Regions from separate parts of the Pseudodesulfovibrio cashew genome, predicted to be linked through region 1. Evidence: predicted binding sites of a transcription regulator. Region 1 holds the regulator's gene; each other region holds the start of a gene.
The links. Region 1 encodes sigma-54, which starts transcription at its own class of promoters, with help from an activator protein. Its sites were predicted from a motif close to CTGGCACGGNNNNTGCTT; they were not measured.
Positions count from the first base shown of each region.

Region 2: the regulator sigma-54 is predicted to act here: its motif matches at 4,520-4,537, upstream of GM415_RS03555 (ammonium transporter).
Region 3: the regulator sigma-54 is predicted to act here: its motif matches at 3,607-3,624, upstream of fliD (flagellar filament capping protein FliD).

Region 1 is NZ_CP046400.1:3,005,888-3,011,432, forward strand. It holds gene lptA (lipopolysaccharide transport periplasmic protein LptA) at 1-631, shown strand, start outside; gene lptB (LPS export ABC transporter ATP-binding protein) at 632-1,357, shown strand; gene rpoN (RNA polymerase factor sigma-54) at 1,603-3,009, shown strand; gene hpf (ribosome hibernation-promoting factor, HPF/YfiA family) at 3,041-3,580, shown strand; gene GM415_RS13675 (PTS sugar transporter subunit IIA) at 3,583-4,032, shown strand; gene rapZ (RNase adapter RapZ) at 4,054-4,935, shown strand; gene GM415_RS13685 (PTS sugar transporter subunit IIA) at 4,932-5,378, shown strand; gene GM415_RS13690 (PTS sugar transporter subunit IIB) at 5,386-5,545, shown strand, end outside.
Region 2 is NZ_CP046400.1:808,955-814,499, reverse strand. It holds gene topA (type I DNA topoisomerase) at 114-2,552, shown strand; gene GM415_RS03560 (P-II family nitrogen regulator) at 2,799-3,137, opposite strand; gene GM415_RS03555 (ammonium transporter) at 3,153-4,373, opposite strand; gene GM415_RS03550 (glycosyltransferase) at 4,804-5,545, opposite strand, start outside.
Region 3 is NZ_CP046400.1:2,651,141-2,656,685, reverse strand. It holds gene GM415_RS12000 (AsmA family protein) at 1-563, shown strand, start outside; gene GM415_RS11995 (CgeB family protein) at 675-2,354, shown strand; gene GM415_RS11990 (flagellin N-terminal helical domain-containing protein) at 2,627-3,514, shown strand; gene fliD (flagellar filament capping protein FliD) at 3,678-5,372, shown strand; gene fliS (flagellar export chaperone FliS) at 5,393-5,545, shown strand, end outside.

The DNA of each region.
Region 1 (5,545 bases):
TCTAAACGAACCCACCCGTGACGAATCCCGCGCCATCGGTTACGCCAACGACAAGTATCTCGAACGGGTAGAAGCGGCGCCTCAGGCTGCACCCAAAAGCGAGGAAAAGCCGGTCGTGGCGGAAGCCGAGGGAGAGGGTGAGGTTGTGGCAAACGTGGCCTCCGCACCGCCTTCGGCTACGGAAAACCTCGGCGTGGATTCCAATCGCATCCCGGTGAAGATATCTGCGGACAGGATGGTCTACGACGAGAGCGGAAAAGTGGTTTCCTTCGTGGGGAACGTGGTGGCGGAACACGGCGGCCTGACCCTTTGGGCAGATAAGCTCTCCGCCTATCTGTCGTCCAGCACCGGCAAGAAGTTTTCCGCAGACTCCATCGACCGCATCGTGGCCGACGGGAACGTCCGGGCCAAGAAGGGCAAGTCCGAGGGTGAGGCTGGTCGCGTGACCTATTTTGTTGCCAAGCAGATCCTCAAGATGGAGCAAAACCCCAAACTTCAGGACGGTCCCAACAGCCTGACCGGCGACGTCATCAATTTTTACGTTCGTGAGAACCGCAGCGAAGTGATCGGCGGCAACGGACAGCGCGTCAAGGCCATCTTCATGGCGCCGAGCAAGCTCAAGGTGCAATAGATGCAGTCAGGACTGGTCGCCACCAATCTCTCCAAGCGCTACGGCCAGAAAGAGGTCGTGCACGGCATTAATCTCGAATTGCACCCCAAGGAGGTCGTCGGGTTGCTTGGTCCCAACGGAGCGGGCAAGACCACGACGTTTTACATGCTTGTGGGCATCGTCAAGCCCAACACCGGCCAGGTGGTCCTCAGCGGCACCCAGCTTACGGAGAAGCCGCTGCACGAGCGGGCGCGCATGGGGGTAAGCTATCTGCCGCAGGAGAGCTCCATCTTCAAGAAGCTCTCGGTCCGGCAGAATCTGGAGATCATTCTCGAGCAGACGTCCCTCAATACCGCGGCCCAGAAGCGCCGGGCCGAGGAACTCATGGAGATGTTCACCATTACCAAGCTGGCGGACCAGGCGGCAATGTTCCTCTCGGGCGGAGAGCGCCGCAGACTGGAAATCGCCAGGGCTTTGATAATGGACCCTCAGTTCATTCTCCTGGACGAACCTTTTGCCGGGATTGATCCCATCGCCGTCATCGATATTCAGGAGATCATTTCCGTGCTCAAATCCATGGGCATCGGCATTCTTATTTCCGACCACAACGTTCGGGAAACACTCAATATTTGTGACCGTGCGTATCTTGTGTACGAGGGGACCGTCATCCTTGAGGGGACGCCTGCAGAGATCGTGCAGGATAGCCGCGCTCGTCAGATCTATCTTGGCGAAGACTTCCGCCTGTAACGCCTTTTCGGCACCTTTTTTACCTTTGGTGATTTACACCGTCATGAAAGGTTGGTACAATTCTTTCATGTGCCATATCTTCCACTTTTAATTCAATACTCACAACGAGTTAGCAGGATGTTCTTGCAACATTCCTCTCAATGTGGCATAGTTTATCTCAAGAAATCCAACTTCAATGATGGAAAAAGTATTTTGCAGATAGAATTGTATATATGCGCGTTTGCCGCGGATGAGGCCTGATAACTATGGGCCTTGAACTCAGGCAACAACTCAAGCTTTCTCAGCAGCTGGTCATGACGCCCCAGTTGCAGCAGGCCATCAAACTGCTGCAGCTTTCCCGTCTTGAGCTTCTGGAAACGGTGCAGCAGGAACTCATGGAGAATCCATTTCTCGATGAGACCGAGACCGAGACCGAGATTCGGGAGAAGGAAACCCTGACCGAATCCCAGGCCGAGGAAGAGCTTGTACGCACAGCCGACTGGGAAAATTACCTGGGCGAGTTCTCCAGTACCTCCAAGCAGGCCATGGCTCGTGACTCCGAGGTGCCGGAAGAGGGGCTTTCCTTTGAGGCTCGGCTGGCATCCAAGCCCTCACTTGAAGGGCATCTCAACTGGCAGATGCGGCTTTCCAATTTTACCGAACGGGAAGTGGCCATCGGTGAAACCGTTATCGGCAATGTGGACCACAACGGGTACCTCCAGGCCTCCAACGAAGAGATCATGTCCATGGTTTCGGCCACTGAGGAGGAGATCGATTCCGTGATCGAGCGGATCAAGCGTCTCGATCCCGTTGGTGTGGGCGCGCGTACTCCTCAGGAGTGTCTGCTCGTCCAGATGGAGGTACTCGGTTACGATGACCCCATTCTCGAGTCGCTGGTCAGGGATCACCTTGAGGACCTGGAAAAGAACCGTTACAAGCCCCTGGCGCGAAAGTTCAAGATTTCCATGGAAGAACTCAAGGAATACCTTGATCTCCTCCAGACCTTGGATCCCATGCCGGGCACCAATTTTTCTTCCACCGAGCCGCATTACGTCAGCCCTGACGTCTTCGTCTACAAGTACGGCGACGAGTTCGTGATCATTCTCAACGAGGATGGTCTGCCTCGCTTGCAGATGAATTCTTTTTACATGGATTCCATGAAAGGCGCCAAAGACAAGGAAAAGGACTATTTTCAGGAAAAGATGCGTTCTGCCGCATGGTTGATGAAAAGTCTGTACCAACGCCAAAGAACCTTGTATAAAGTAGTTGAGAGTATTGTCCGTTTTCAACGGGAGTTCTTTGAAGAGGGCGTAACCAAGCTCAGACCATTGATACTTAAGGAGGTTGCCGAAGATATCGAGATGCACGAGTCCACGGTGAGCCGCATTACCACAAGCAAGTATGTGTCCACGCCGCACGGTATTTTCGAGTTGAAGTTCTTCTTCAACAGTGCGCTGGATTTGAATGACGGTTCCCAGGTGGGTTCGGAAAGCGTCAAGGCGCTCATCAAGCAGATGATCGCCGAGGAAGATGCGAAGAAACCACTGAGCGATGAAAAAATCGGCGAGATACTGAAGGAGAAGCTGGATGTTAACATCGCCCGGCGCACCGTCGCCAAGTATCGTTCTGCAATGGGTATCGCCTCATCTTCAAAGCGCAAGCAATACTTCTGATCTTGTTGGACTTATAACCAGGAGGTAGAGTATGAACATAAGCTTCACTTTCAAGAACTTCGACCCGTCTGATCATCTCAAGGGTTATGCGCAGAAGCGTTTTGAAAAGGTGGCCAAGTTCGTTTCCGACTCCGAGGCCGATCTTCAGGTGAACCTGCTGGTCGACAAGTTCCGCCATAAGGCAGATGTCATTCTCAACGCGGACGCAATCCATATATCGGCATATGAAGACTCCGAAGACATGTATTCCACCATCGACATGGTGCTCGACAAGCTCGAGGCGCAACTGCGAAGGATGCGCGAAAAGATGAAGGATCGCCCCCGGCAGGCGCGGGGCAACAAGGTGATGATGAACTTCCTCTCTTTCGAGGAGACAGCCGGCGTTTCCGGCCCGACCATTGTGGGCACCGACTCTTACGAGGCCAAGCCCATGTCCGTGGACGAGGCGGCGGAACAGCTCAATTCACTCGATAATGAATTCCTCGTTTTCCTCAATGCGGAGACCGAGGGTGTCAACGTAATCTATAAGCGGAAGAACGGCGACTACGGCCTGATCGATCCTGGACACTAATTATGAAACTCGGTGACTACCTGGTGAAGGATCTCATCCTTCCCAACCTCACCTCCGATTCCAAGTCGGGGGTACTGATGGAACTCATAGCCCCTGTGGGCAAAACCGAACCCGAAGTGGACACGGACCATGCGGTCCGTGTCCTTCTTGATCGGGAGCGGCTCGGTACGACCGGCATCGGCGACGGCATCGCCATCCCCCACGGCAAATTGGAAAACCTCGAGAAGGTCATCGTGGTGGCGGGCCGGAGTCCCGAGGGCGTCGACTTCGAGGCCCTGGACCACAGGCCGTGTTTCATCTTCTTTCTTGTTTTGGCCCCGGAACAGATGGCCGGGCTTCATCTGCGCATTCTGGCGCAGATTTCCCGTGTGCTCAAAGATGAGGCCTTCCGCAAGCGTTTTCTGGAAGCCGAAGGGCGGGACGAGTTGTGGAACCTGCTTCAGGACGTTTAATCCGATGAAGGAAGCGATCTGTTGAGTTCTGCACGCAATTTCCCCGTTGTTGTGGTTACCGGTCTTTCCGGTTCCGGAAAAAGTACCGCCCTCAAGGTCTTTGAGGATCTCGGTTTCTTTTGCATCGACGGCTTGCCGGCTGGTATGGCCGCCAAAATTGCTGAGCTTATTTTCAATCAGGATTCCAAATATCGTGGGCTCGTCCTGGGCATGGACATGCGCCAGATGGAATTCACCGATTGCTGGAACGCGGCTCTTGAGCAACTGGCCGAGATTGGCGTCAGCCCCCAGGTAATCTTCCTCGAAACCAAGCAGACTGAATTGGTGCGCCGTTACGCAACCACGCGTCGACTGCATCCGCTGGAAAGTCAGTCCCTTGGCCTTGAGCAGGCCTTGGAAAAGGAACGGGGACTCCTGGAGCCCATCCGCAGAAATGCGGACTTGGTGTTGGATACAACCCAATACTCCGTGCACGACCTGCGCCGGGTAATTCAGGAAAAGTGGACGGCCATCAAGGAGCTCGGGAAGGGGATGCGCGTGCACATCATCACCTTCGGGTTCAAATATGGTGTCCCCACCGAGGCGGACTTTGTTTTCGATCTGCGTTTCCTGCCCAATCCCTATTTCGAAAAAGAACTGCGTCCACTCTCAGGTCAGGACAAGGCCATTCAGGATTATGTCCTGGGCAGTGATGTCGGCGCGGGATTCAACAAGAAATTTCTGGAATTTATTTTATACATGTTGCCCCTGTATGCGGACGAGGGGCGGTATCGCATCACCCTGGCCCTCGGTTGCACGGGCGGCAGGCACCGCTCGGTCTCGGTCGCCGAATCGGTGCTGGCGACCCTCCGGGAAAAAGGGTATGCAGTCACCATTGAACACAGACACATGGAATTGGGATGAGTATGCCCGACAAGGACCGGAAGAAAAACAAGCCGCAGGTCGGCGTGGTGGTGGTTACCCACGGCAATTTCGGTCAGGCTTTGCTCCTGGCCGCCGAGATGGTGCTCGGCCCTCAGGATGATTGCCTGGCCATAGGGGTTGATGTGGAACTCGGCGTGGACGAAACCATGGAAGCCATCCAGAAGGCCATCCGGTCCGTGGAAAAGGGAAGGGGAGTGATGGTTTTGACCGATCTCTTCGGAGGCTCTCCAACGACCATGTCGCTTTCCCTGATGGACGATGAGAACCTTGAAGTGATCACCGGCGTCAACCTGCCCATGCTCGTGGCGACCTTGCAAGCCCGCGCCATGAACCTGGACGCACTGGCGGAAAACGCCAAATCCGCAGGTGTGCAGGGCATCAAGGTTGCGGGTGCCATGTTGCGGAAAAAAACCAGAAAATAGCAGACCCATGACACTCGTGCGTATAGACAACCGGCTCATCCATGGCCAGATCATCGAGACTTGGTTGCCGTATACAGGGGCTGAGACAGTGATCGTCGCCAACGACGAGCTCTCCGTTGACGCGTTGCAACAGGAAATCATGTCCTTGGCTATTCCGCAGAGCGTCA
Region 2 (5,545 bases), 1.7 Mb from region 1:
TATTAAAAAGAAACTTGACGGTGACGCGTTTTGAAGGGCATAGACCCCCCTCAGCCAAGGCAAAACGCGAACAGGGGTTGCCATAAGCCCCGTATGACGGCTAAGAGGCCCATATGCCCAAAGATTTGATCATTGTTGAGTCCCCCGCCAAAGTGAAGACCATCTCCAAGTTCCTGGGGAAGGACTATATCGTGGACGCCTCCGTGGGCCACGTGCGCGACCTGCCCACCCGGGATCTCGGCGTGGACGAGGAGCACGATTTCACCCCGCAGTACGAGGTGATCAAAGGCAAGGAAGAAGTGGTGAAACGCCTCAAGGCGGCGGCCAAGAAGGCCGACACCGTCTACCTCGCCCCTGACCCGGACCGCGAAGGAGAGGCCATCGCCTGGCATGTGGCCGAGCTGATCAAGCCGGTCAACGACAAGATCCGGCGCATCCAGTTCAACGAAATCACTTCCCGCGCCGTGAAGGAAGCCCTGGAACACGCCCAGGACCTCAACGAGAACCTGTTCGACTCCCAGCAGGCGCGCCGCATCCTGGACCGCCTGGTGGGCTACAAGATTTCCCCCATCCTCTGGAAGAACGTGAAGCGCGGCATCTCCGCCGGGCGCGTCCAGTCCGTGGCGCTCAAGATCCTGGTGGAGCGCGAAAAGGAACGCCGCGCCTTCAAGGCCGACGAATACTGGCCGTTCAAGGTGCTCCTGGAGGGCAAGAACCCGCCGCCCTTCTGGATGGACCTGCACAAGCTGGAGGACAAGGCGGTCAAGCCCGGCGTCAACCACGTTGGCACCCAGTCCGAGGCCGAAGCCCTGCAGGAAGCCCTGGAGAACGGCGAGTTCAAGGTGGACTCCGTGCAGGAGAAGCAGCGCAAGCGCTCGCCCCTGCCGCCGTATATCACCTCCACACTCCAGCAGGACGCCAACCGCCGCATGGGCTACTCGGCCAAGCGGACCATGTCCATTGCCCAGCGCCTTTACGAAGGTGTTGAGCTGGGAGCCCGGGGCACCACCGCGCTGATTACCTACATGCGTACCGACTCCGTGCGCGTGGCCAAGGACGCGCAGGACGCGGCCAAGGAACTCATCCTCGACCGGTTCGGCGCTGACTACTACCCGCCGAAGACCCGCAATTTCAAATCCAAGGGCGGCGCACAGGACGCGCACGAAGCCATCCGTCCGGTCGACGTGACCATCGTGCCCGAAGACGTCAAGCAGTACCTCCCCGGCGAACAGTACCGGCTCTATCGGCTCATCTGGCAGCGCTTCGTGGCCTCGCAGATGGCCGTGGCCACCTTCTGGGACACCACGGTCCTGGTCTCGGCCCCGCGGACCCTGTGGCGCGCCAAGGGCGAGCGGCTGCTCTTCCCCGGCTTTCTGGCCGCCATGGACAAGGCCGGCTCCGAGGGCGACACCGAATTGCCCAAGCTGGACGAGGGCGACGTCCTGAAGCTCAACGAGCTGAAAAAGGAACAGAAGTTCACCCAGCCGCCGCCGCGTTACTCGGAAGCCTCGCTGGTCAAGACCCTGGAGGAGCTCGGCATCGGGCGGCCGTCCACCTACGCGGCCATCATCTCCACCCTCCTGGACCGCGAGTACGCGCGTCAGGAGGAGAAGAGGTTCGTGCCCACCGAGCTCGGGTTCACGGTCTCGGACCAGCTTTCCGAACATTTTCAGGCGCTCATGGACGTGGGCTTCACCGCCCAGATGGAGAACCTGCTGGATGACGTGGCCGCGGGCAAGCAGGACTGGGTCAAGCTGCTCAAGGATTTCGGCGGCGACTTCTATCCCACCCTGGACAAGGCGCGCACCGAGATGGGGCGCTCCCAGCAGGTCACGGACATCAAGTGCGAGAACTGCGGCAAGCCCATGGCCATCAAGTTCGGCCGGACAGGCGAGTTCCTGGGTTGCACCGGCTTCCCCACCTGTCGGACCATCAAGAACTTCACCCGCGACGAGGAAGGCAACATCCAGATCGTGGAGCGGGAAAAGCCCGAGGACACCGGCGTCAAGTGCGAGAAGTGCGGACGGCCCATGGCCATCAAGCAGTCCCGCCGCGGCGAGTTCCTGGGCTGCACCGGCTACCCGGACTGCAAGAACATCGTCAATTTCGAGCGCGACGAGGACGGCAAGATCAAGGTCGTCGAGTCGGAAAAGCCCAAGGTGGTCGGCACCTGCCCCGAGTGCGGCGGCGAGCTGCTGCTCAAGAAGGCGCGCACCGGCTCCCGATTCATCGCCTGCTCCAACTACCCGGACTGCACCTATGCCGCGCCGTTCTCCACGGGCGTTCCCTGCCCGCGTGAGGGCTGTGAAGGCGAGCTGGTGGAAAAGTCCTCACGCCGGGGAAAGCTCTTCTATTCCTGCTCCACCTACCCCAAGTGCGACTACGCGGTCTGGAACTGGCCCATCAACGAGCCGTGCCCCAAGTGCGGCCATCCCATCCTGACCCGCAAGACCACCAAGGACAAGGGCGAGCACATCGCCTGTCCCAAGAAAGGCTGCGGTTATACGCGGGACATCGACGAGCCCGCAGGCCAGGAAGGGGAAAAGGAATAGCCGGTTCACCAAACGTATGTGAAAAGGGCCTGCCGCGATTTGCGGCAGGCCCTTTTTCGTCTGTCTTGTTGCTTGTGGAGTCTGAGATCAGGAGTTGAAGCCGCCTTACGGCGGCGATTTTCGGGTGATTTGATTCGCCACGTCCAAATCCGCTGTCCTGCGGATTTGTCGCCCCCGGCGGGCAAGGGGGTGAGCCCCTTGCATCCCCTCTCTCGCGCCTTCGGTGCGAATGATGCGACTAATCTTCTAGACCGCGTCCGGGCCGGATTCGCCGGTGCGGATGCGGACCACGTCGTCCACGGGCGAGATGAAGATCTTGCCGTCGCCGACCTTGCCGGTGCGGGCCGCCTTGGACACGGCCTCCACTGCCTGCGGGACGATTCCTTCCTCCACGACAGTCTCGATCTTGATCTTGGGCACGAAGTCCACCTGGTATTCGGCGCCCCGGTAGACCTCCTTGTGGCCCCCCTGGCGGCCAAAGCCTTTGACCTCGGTGACGGTCATGCCCTTGATGCCGAGGCCGGTCAGGGCCTCCTTGACGTCGTCCAGCTTGTGGTTGCGGGTGATGATTTCCAGCTTTTTCATTGCATTCTTCCTTAACTATGCCTGGTAGGCGGTTTCACTGTGTTCCGAGGTGTCCATCCCGATTTCCTCGTCGTTCTCCTCCATGCGCAGGGGCGAGAAGGCGTTGATCCCCTTGAGCAGGACCCAGGAGACGACCAGGGTGTATCCGCCCACCACGCCGATGCCGGTGAGCTGGGACAGGAAGAAGGAGGCGTTGCCGAAGAAGAGGCCGTCCGCTCCGCCGGGATTAACCGCGGTGGAGGCGAGCAGGCCCAGGGCGATGGTGCCCACCAGGCCGCCCACGCCGTGGATGCCGACCACGTCCAGGGAGTCGTCGTAGCCGAACCGGTTCTTGGCCAGCACGGCGGTGTAGCAGATCAGGCCGCCCATGAGGCCGATGAGCACGGCGGAGTTGGGGCTGACGAACCCGGCTGCCGGGGTGATGGTGGCCAGACCCGCGATGGCCCCGGAGCATGCGCCCAGGGTGGTGGGTTTGCCCACGTGGTACCATTCGACCAGGGTCCAGGTGAGCATGCCCGTCATGCCCGCTATGTGGGTTGAGACGAAGGCCGTGGCCGCGATGCCGTCAGCGGCCAGTGCCGAACCGCCATTGAAGCCGAACCAGCCGAACCAGAGCAGGCCCGTGCCGATGACGGTCATGGGCAGGTTGTGCGGAATGAACTGGCGCTTGCCGAATCCCTTGCGCGGGCCGATGACGATGCAGGCCACCAGGGCGGCCACGCCGCAGGTCAGGTGGACGACCAGGCCGCCCGCGAAGTCGAGCACGCCCATGGCCCCGAGAAACCCGCCGCCCCATATCCAGTGGCAGACCGGGTTGTATACGAGCACTGACCAGAGCACGGAAAAGCAGATGAACGGCAGAAAGCGCACCCGTTCGGCGAACGCGCCGGTGATCAGCGCGGGGGTGATCACCGCGAACATGCACTGGTAGATCATGAAGACGAGGTGCGGGATTGTGGGAGCGTAATCCGGGCTGGGCGCGGCGGTGACGCCGGATAGGGCCAGGTGGTTCAGGCCCCCGATGACGCCTGCCACGTCCGGGCCGAAGCTCAGGGAATAGCCTAGGTAAATCCATTCGAGCGTGATGAGCGAGATCATGATGATGGACTGCATGATGGTCCCGAGCACGTTCTTGCTGCGGACCATGCCCGCGTAGAACAGCGCCAGCGCGGGGGTCATCAGCAGCACGAGCGCCGCGGACACGAGGATGAAGGCGGTATCGCCGCTTTGAATCATTCCAACCCTCCAAGGAAACGAAAGTAAAAAGATTACACCAAAGGAGACCGCCCGGCGCGGCCTTTCCAATAAGCCCGTTCCCAGTTCCGGCTCGGAACAAGACTTTACAATTTTGGCATAAAAATACCCAATGTGAGCTTGTTACAAAGCAATAAGGGTGCCAGCGGGTTTGTTGGCCTTATGTCGGTATGTTCCGGAGGTGTGGGGCGTCGGCAGGCTGTAGATTAGACAGAAATGTTGCCAATTCAGAAAATGGCAATGACAAATATGTGTAATGCATTTCAGGCGGGGCGAAAAGCCGGTGCCAAGGACTCTCCCTGGCAGGGAGAGCCCCCGGCGTGGGGGAAAAATGCCGAAGGACGGGCATGGCCGTACCCGTCCTTCGGATGGGACCGGGAGAGGAGGATGGTCCCGGCAGCAGGCCGCGAGCCTATGCGGCCACGTGGCTGCCGAAGATTTCCCAGGTTCTCAGAAAGGTGGCGTCGAAGGTCCGGTTCTCCACGTGCTTCCTGGCGCGCTTGCCCATGTACTCGATGCGCTCGGGCGTATCGAGCAGGTGGACCATGGCCCGGACCAGAGCGTCGGCGTCTCCGGCGGGGAAGATCAGGCCGGTCTCGTTGGGCAGCACGTTCTCGCAGGGACCGCCCTTGTCCGTGACGATGACCGGCAGGCCCGAGGCCTGGGCCTCCAGAACCACGTTGCCGAAGGTGTCCGTGGCCGAGGGAAAGACGAAGAGGTCGGCGCTGGCATAGGCCTGGGCCAGGGATTCGCCCTTGAGCACGCCGGTGAAGGTGGCTGGCAGCCCTTTGAGGCGGCGCTGCATTTCCTTGAGGTACGGCCCGTCGCCCACCACCACGAGTTGGAGGGCGTCGCGCATCTTCGCGGCCTTGACGAAGGCCTCGGTGAGCACGTCCAGCCCCTTCTCCACCGACACGCGGCCCACGTAGAGGAGCTTGGTGCGCGATTGGATGGAGTATTTGTGATAGAAGCCGTTGCGCTTGTCCGGGTGGAAGCGGACGGTGTCCACCCCGCGCGGATAGGTGACGATCTTTTCCGGGTCGATGCCCTTGTCCGCCAGCTCGAATTTGGTGGACTCGCTGGGCGCGTAGATGACCTGCATCTGGTCGTAGAACCAGCTCATGTAGCGCCAGCAGCCGTCCTCCAGGGTCGCG
Region 3 (5,545 bases), 350 kb from region 1:
TCAACATGCCCAGCGCCATCGAATGCGACACCATCCGCGTCAAGGTAAACACCGACTCCCTGACCTCGGACAAGATCATCATCGAAGAAATTTATGTGGACGGCCCGGTCATCAGCTATGAAAAGAAGGGCAAGACCGACAACTTCCAGACCATCGTCAACAACATCAAGAAGACCGTTGCCAGCGATGAAAAGGCCGCCAAGAAGGAAGACACCGCGAGCGAGACCGGCTCTGAAAAGAAAATCCAGATCAACAACTTCATCGTCAAGAACGGAAAGATCAACCTGGGCGGCTCTCTGCTCAACGCCTTCGGAGACAAGGGTGTGGGCATCGACCTGCCCGACATCCACCTGAAGGATATCGGCAAGGAAAAGGAGACCTCCCCGGCCGAGGCGTTCGCCATCGTGCTCGGCGAGATGACCGGCGACGTGACCGGCTCGGTCACCCAAGTGGGCAAGCAGCTCACGGAAACCCTGGGCAAGGCCGTTGAAGGCGCTTCCGGCGCTGCCTCCGAGGCTACCGAGGGCCTCGGCAAGACCGTAAAGGGGTTGTTCGGCGACTAGGCTGTCTTTACTCAGCCAGCAACAGGGCCGCGTCCGCACCGGGCGCGGCCTTTCTTTTCAACTGTTGAACAACTTGCGGAAAATACGGGAATTACGGTACGGAACGAACCCATGACCAAGCTTGAATATATCGCGGAACCCGTCGAGACAGAGAACACACTCACTGACATCCGCCTGCACGTCCAAGGAAAGACCTGGCATCTCTGGGGCCGTAGCGGCACGGAGAGAGAGGCGGAACTTGCCGCCAAGGTGGAACCCGGCACCCTGCCCGTGTTGCTGGGCGCGGGGCTGGGCCATGCAGCGGAGAGCCTCCTGAAACGAGGCCTGCCTGTCGCCATCGTTGACCGGGAAGACGCCATCGACAGCGTTACCGGTTTCAGGCAACGGTTCGAGGGTAGTGAAAACCTGCTTTTGATCGACGAGCCCGATCCCCGCATGGTTTTGGAAAGGCTGTCCCTGTGGCGGGAAGAGAATGGCGGACAGCCGCTTGCACCTGTCATCCTCCCCTTGTACCTACGCCTGGACCGGGACTACTACGGAGCCCTGGCCGAGGCCCTCAAAGCGGCCGCCAAGACCGATTTCTGGTCGCAGGCTCGATATCCCAAATTCCAGGACACGACTCCGAAAGTCCTCTTTTTCGACGCCAACTACTTCCTGTGCGGGGAAATCCGCTCGGCGCTGGACAAGCTGGCAATCCCATACCGGGTCATGGAGCTTGAAGGTGGTCCCACTGGGAGCAACGCCTTCATTGAGGAGCTGCTTTCCACCGTGGTGGACTTCCGCCCCGACTTCGTGCTCACGGTCAACCACTTCGGTCTTGACCGCGAAGGGAGACTGGCCGAGTTGCTCGGTGACCTCGGCTTGCCCCTGGCCTCATGGTTCGTGGACAATCCCCACCTGATACTCCACGAGTATGCCCGCCCGGCAACGGACAATACGGCGCTCTTCACCTACGACGCGGGCAACCTGCAATTGCTCCATGACAAGGGATTTGACAACGTCCACTACCTGCCTTTGGCCACGGACCCCGACCGCTTCAAGCTCCGCTTCGGCGACACGGCTCCGCACGAATGGCCCTGCGACATTTCCTTTGTCGGCAACTCCATGGCCTCTCCCGTGGCCCGCTGCCTGGAGGACGCCGCACTGCCGCCTGAATTCGCGGCAGAGTATCGCACCGTTGCCGGACAGTTCGGCGATTCAATCGAAACCGGAGCCGCCGACTTCCTCCGGAAGCACCGTCCGGAATGGTACAAACTGCTTACGGGCCTCGCCGACCGGGAACGCAAGCTCGCCATCGAATCTCTGCTTACCTGGGAGGCCACTCGGCAATACCGGCTCTCCTGTGTCAGGAGAATTCTCCCGTTCAACCCGACCATCGTGGGTGACGAGGGATGGCAGGAGCAACTCGGCCCGGGGGACTGGCGGCATATGCCCGGCCTGGACTACTACACCCAGCTGTCGCGCTTCTATCCCCACTCCAAGGTCAACTTCAACTGCACCAGCCGCCAGATGATCGGCGCGGTCAACCAGCGTGTCTTCGACGTTCCCGCCTGCGGAGGCTTCCTGCTTACCGATTACCGGGAACAAATGGAGGACCTTTTCGACCTCGACAGCGAGGTCGCGGTCTACCATTCCCCGGAAGAGATCCCGGAGAGGGTCAGGCACTACCTCGACAACACCCTGGCGAGGAAAAACGTGACCATGGCCGCGCGCAAACGCATCCTCGCCCACCACACTTACGCGCATCGGCTCTCCGGCATGCTGGAAATCATGCGAAAGACCTTCGGCTGATCCGTTTTCATGCCGTTGGCGACGACCTGTCTCTTATCCACAATCTTTAGCTTTTCTTAGCAAAACCGAGCCAACAAAGGGCAATTTCTTCCTCTTGACGGAGGGATTCCGGCTACATTTCTTTTTTGCACATAAAAAAACGTTCACCCGACCTAAAGTTTTCTCTCCTCCAGACGATGAAGTAGGCACAAGTTAAGAGATTTTCCCGGTAAACCCAATCTCGGGAAGCCAATCTCAGGCATGGAAGCCGAAACAATTTCAAGGAGGAAATTATGGCTCTGGTTATTAACAACAACTTGATGGCTATGAACGCCGCACGGAACCTGGGCTCCGCGTACGGGGATCTGGAAACGTCAACCCGCCGCCTGTCCTCGGGTCTTCGCATCACCCAGGCGTCGGACGACGCGGCCGGCCTGGCCGTCCGCGAATTGATGCGCGCAGACATCAGCTCCCTGCAGCAGGGCATTCGTAACGCGAACGACGCCATCTCCCTCATCCAGACGGCTGATGGCGCCCTGGGCGTTATCGATGAAAAGCTGATCCGTATGAAGGAACTGGCAATGCAGGCCTCCACGGGTACCTACAACTCCGACCAGCGACTGATCATCGACTCCGAGTATCAGGCCATGGCTTCGGAAATCACCCGTATCGCCAACTCCACCGACTTCAACGGACTTTACCTGCTCAACGGTAACCTGTCCTCTTCCACGCACAGCGGTGCTGGCCTCAAGGCCACCGGCAAGCTGAAGGTCCACTTCGGTACCGGTAACGACTGCGCGGAAGACTACTACTACATCCAGATCAACAGTGCGACCGCTTCCGCCCTCGGCGTCGGTCTTGGTGCCGGAACCGGTGCGGGTGCATCCATTTCCACCCAGGCCCTGGCCCAGCAGTCCCTGGATGTTCTGAACAACGCGATCATCTCCAAGGATAAGATCCGCGCCAACCTCGGTGCCCTGCAGAACAGGCTGGAAAACACCGTTACCGTCCTGGAAATCCAGGCCGAGAACACCCAGGCTGCAGAGTCCCGTATCTCCGACGTCGACGTCGCCACCGAGATGACCGAGTTCGTCCGGAACCAGATCATGACCCAGGCCGCAGTCTCCATGCTGTCCCAGGCCAACTCCCTGCCGAGGATGGCTCTGTCCCTCATCGGTTAGTCGTGATCAAAGACGCAGTAATGCGCACCTTCGGCCGGGCTCCCGAATGGGGGCTCGGCCTTTGATTTCAACAGGTTAAACAAGTCGTCAACATGGCACCGCGATTGCATGTTTACTAGCGACCCATTGTAAGGGGGAAAAAACTTCCACGCAGGGAAACACCATGGCAGATTCTACGTACACTTCAGGAGCAATCAACTTCACCGGGCTGGGAAACGGCACCGACTTCAGTCAGCTCATCGACGGCCTCGTCGATGCGGAGATGACACGTGTCACCCGCCTGGAAAACTGGAAGGCGAGTTGGGAAACCAAGAACGAACAGTTCAAGGCGCTCAACACGCAGATGCTCTCCCTCAAGACTACTCTTGAGGGGTTTGACACCATGCGCGAGTTCATGGCCAAGTCCGTCAACTCGTCCGACTCTACCCTGCTCACTGCCACTGCCACCAGCGACGCCCAGGAAGCCTCCCACAACATAGAAGTAGGCCAACTCGCCACCAACGACGTTCTGATCACCGCCTCGGGGGCATCCTCACTGGATACGGCCATCACCTCGTCCACCACATCCTTCACCTTCTCCTATGCCGGCGAAACAATCACCCTGAGTAACATCAGCGCGGGGACGACTCTGTCAGGATTCGTCAACATCATAAACAACCACGCGGATTCACGTGATAAAATTCGGGCCTCGACTATCTTCGACGGGTCGGTATACCACCTCCAGCTCAACGGCATGGACCAGGGCAGCGACAACCAACTCTACATTTCCGACGCCGGCTCCATGATCTTCGGCGCGTCCGACTTCGACGAGACCCAGAACGCGGTCAACGCCCAGATCAGGGTCAACGGATTCCCAGCCTCCAACAGCGGTTGGATCGAGCGGGACACCAATGTCATCGACGACGTCATCGAGGGAATAACTCTCAACCTGAACGATTCCGAGGCAGGCACCAACGTCAAGCTCAATGTGGTTACTGACACCGAGGGCATCAAGGAAAACGTCAGGACCTTCATAGACCAGGTGAACGTCATCAGGGCGCAGATCCAGGCCCTCACCGAGGTGGACGAGGAAGGAGAGGGGTCCATCCTGACCGGCAACTACGGCGTGGACATAGTTGGCCAGAATCTCAAGAACATCACCGCTGAGCTCGGCAAGGGCTTTGTCAACTGGAATCAAGACAACCTGACTGGAGACAAGTACGCCGCCCTGTCCCAACTCGGCATTCTCACCGACGCCGAAGAAGGGTCCACGACATACGGCCTGCTCAAGCTTGACGAGGAGATTTTCGACGAAGCCCTGGCGGATGACCCGGAAGGCGTGGCCGAACTTTTCTCTGCCAACAACCTGCTGGCAAGCCAGTCTCCGGACTTCACCCTTACCTCGATCGTCGACGGGACCACCGAGGCCGGCATCTATGACATTCAGATTGTCAGCGACGGCAGCGGCATCACCAGTGCCACCATCAACGGCGAGGCAGCCAAGATCTCCGGATGGGAAATCACCGGCCTTTCAGGCTCGGCCCTGGGTATGGCCATACGCCTGGACAACACCGGAGCGGGCACCTATAGCGGCACGGTTTCCATCAAGCAGGGCAAAGTCGGGGAAATGATCGACGAGCTGGCCGACCTGACCAAGCCGTTCAACGAGTACACCTATGAAGGCGGACCGCTCGCCGTCCTGCAGAACAACTATAAGGATATCATGGACTCCATCGACAAAAAGATCGATTACGAGACAACTCGAATCGAGAAGATGGAGCGAACCATGAAGGAAAAGTATGCCAGGTTGGATTCCCTGCTCGGGCAATACGAACTGCAGCAAGGGCAGCTTGAGGCCGCCCTCAACCAACTTGCATAGCGATTTAGGAGGATGACGTAATGGCTAACCCAGCACGGGCCTATCTTGCCACCCAGGTGGAAACCACCACCCAGGGAGAACTGTTGCTTATGCTTTACGAGGCGGCAATCAAGTTCCTCAAGCGCGCCAAGGTGGAGATAGACAACAAGGACTACGCCAAGAAGGGCATATAC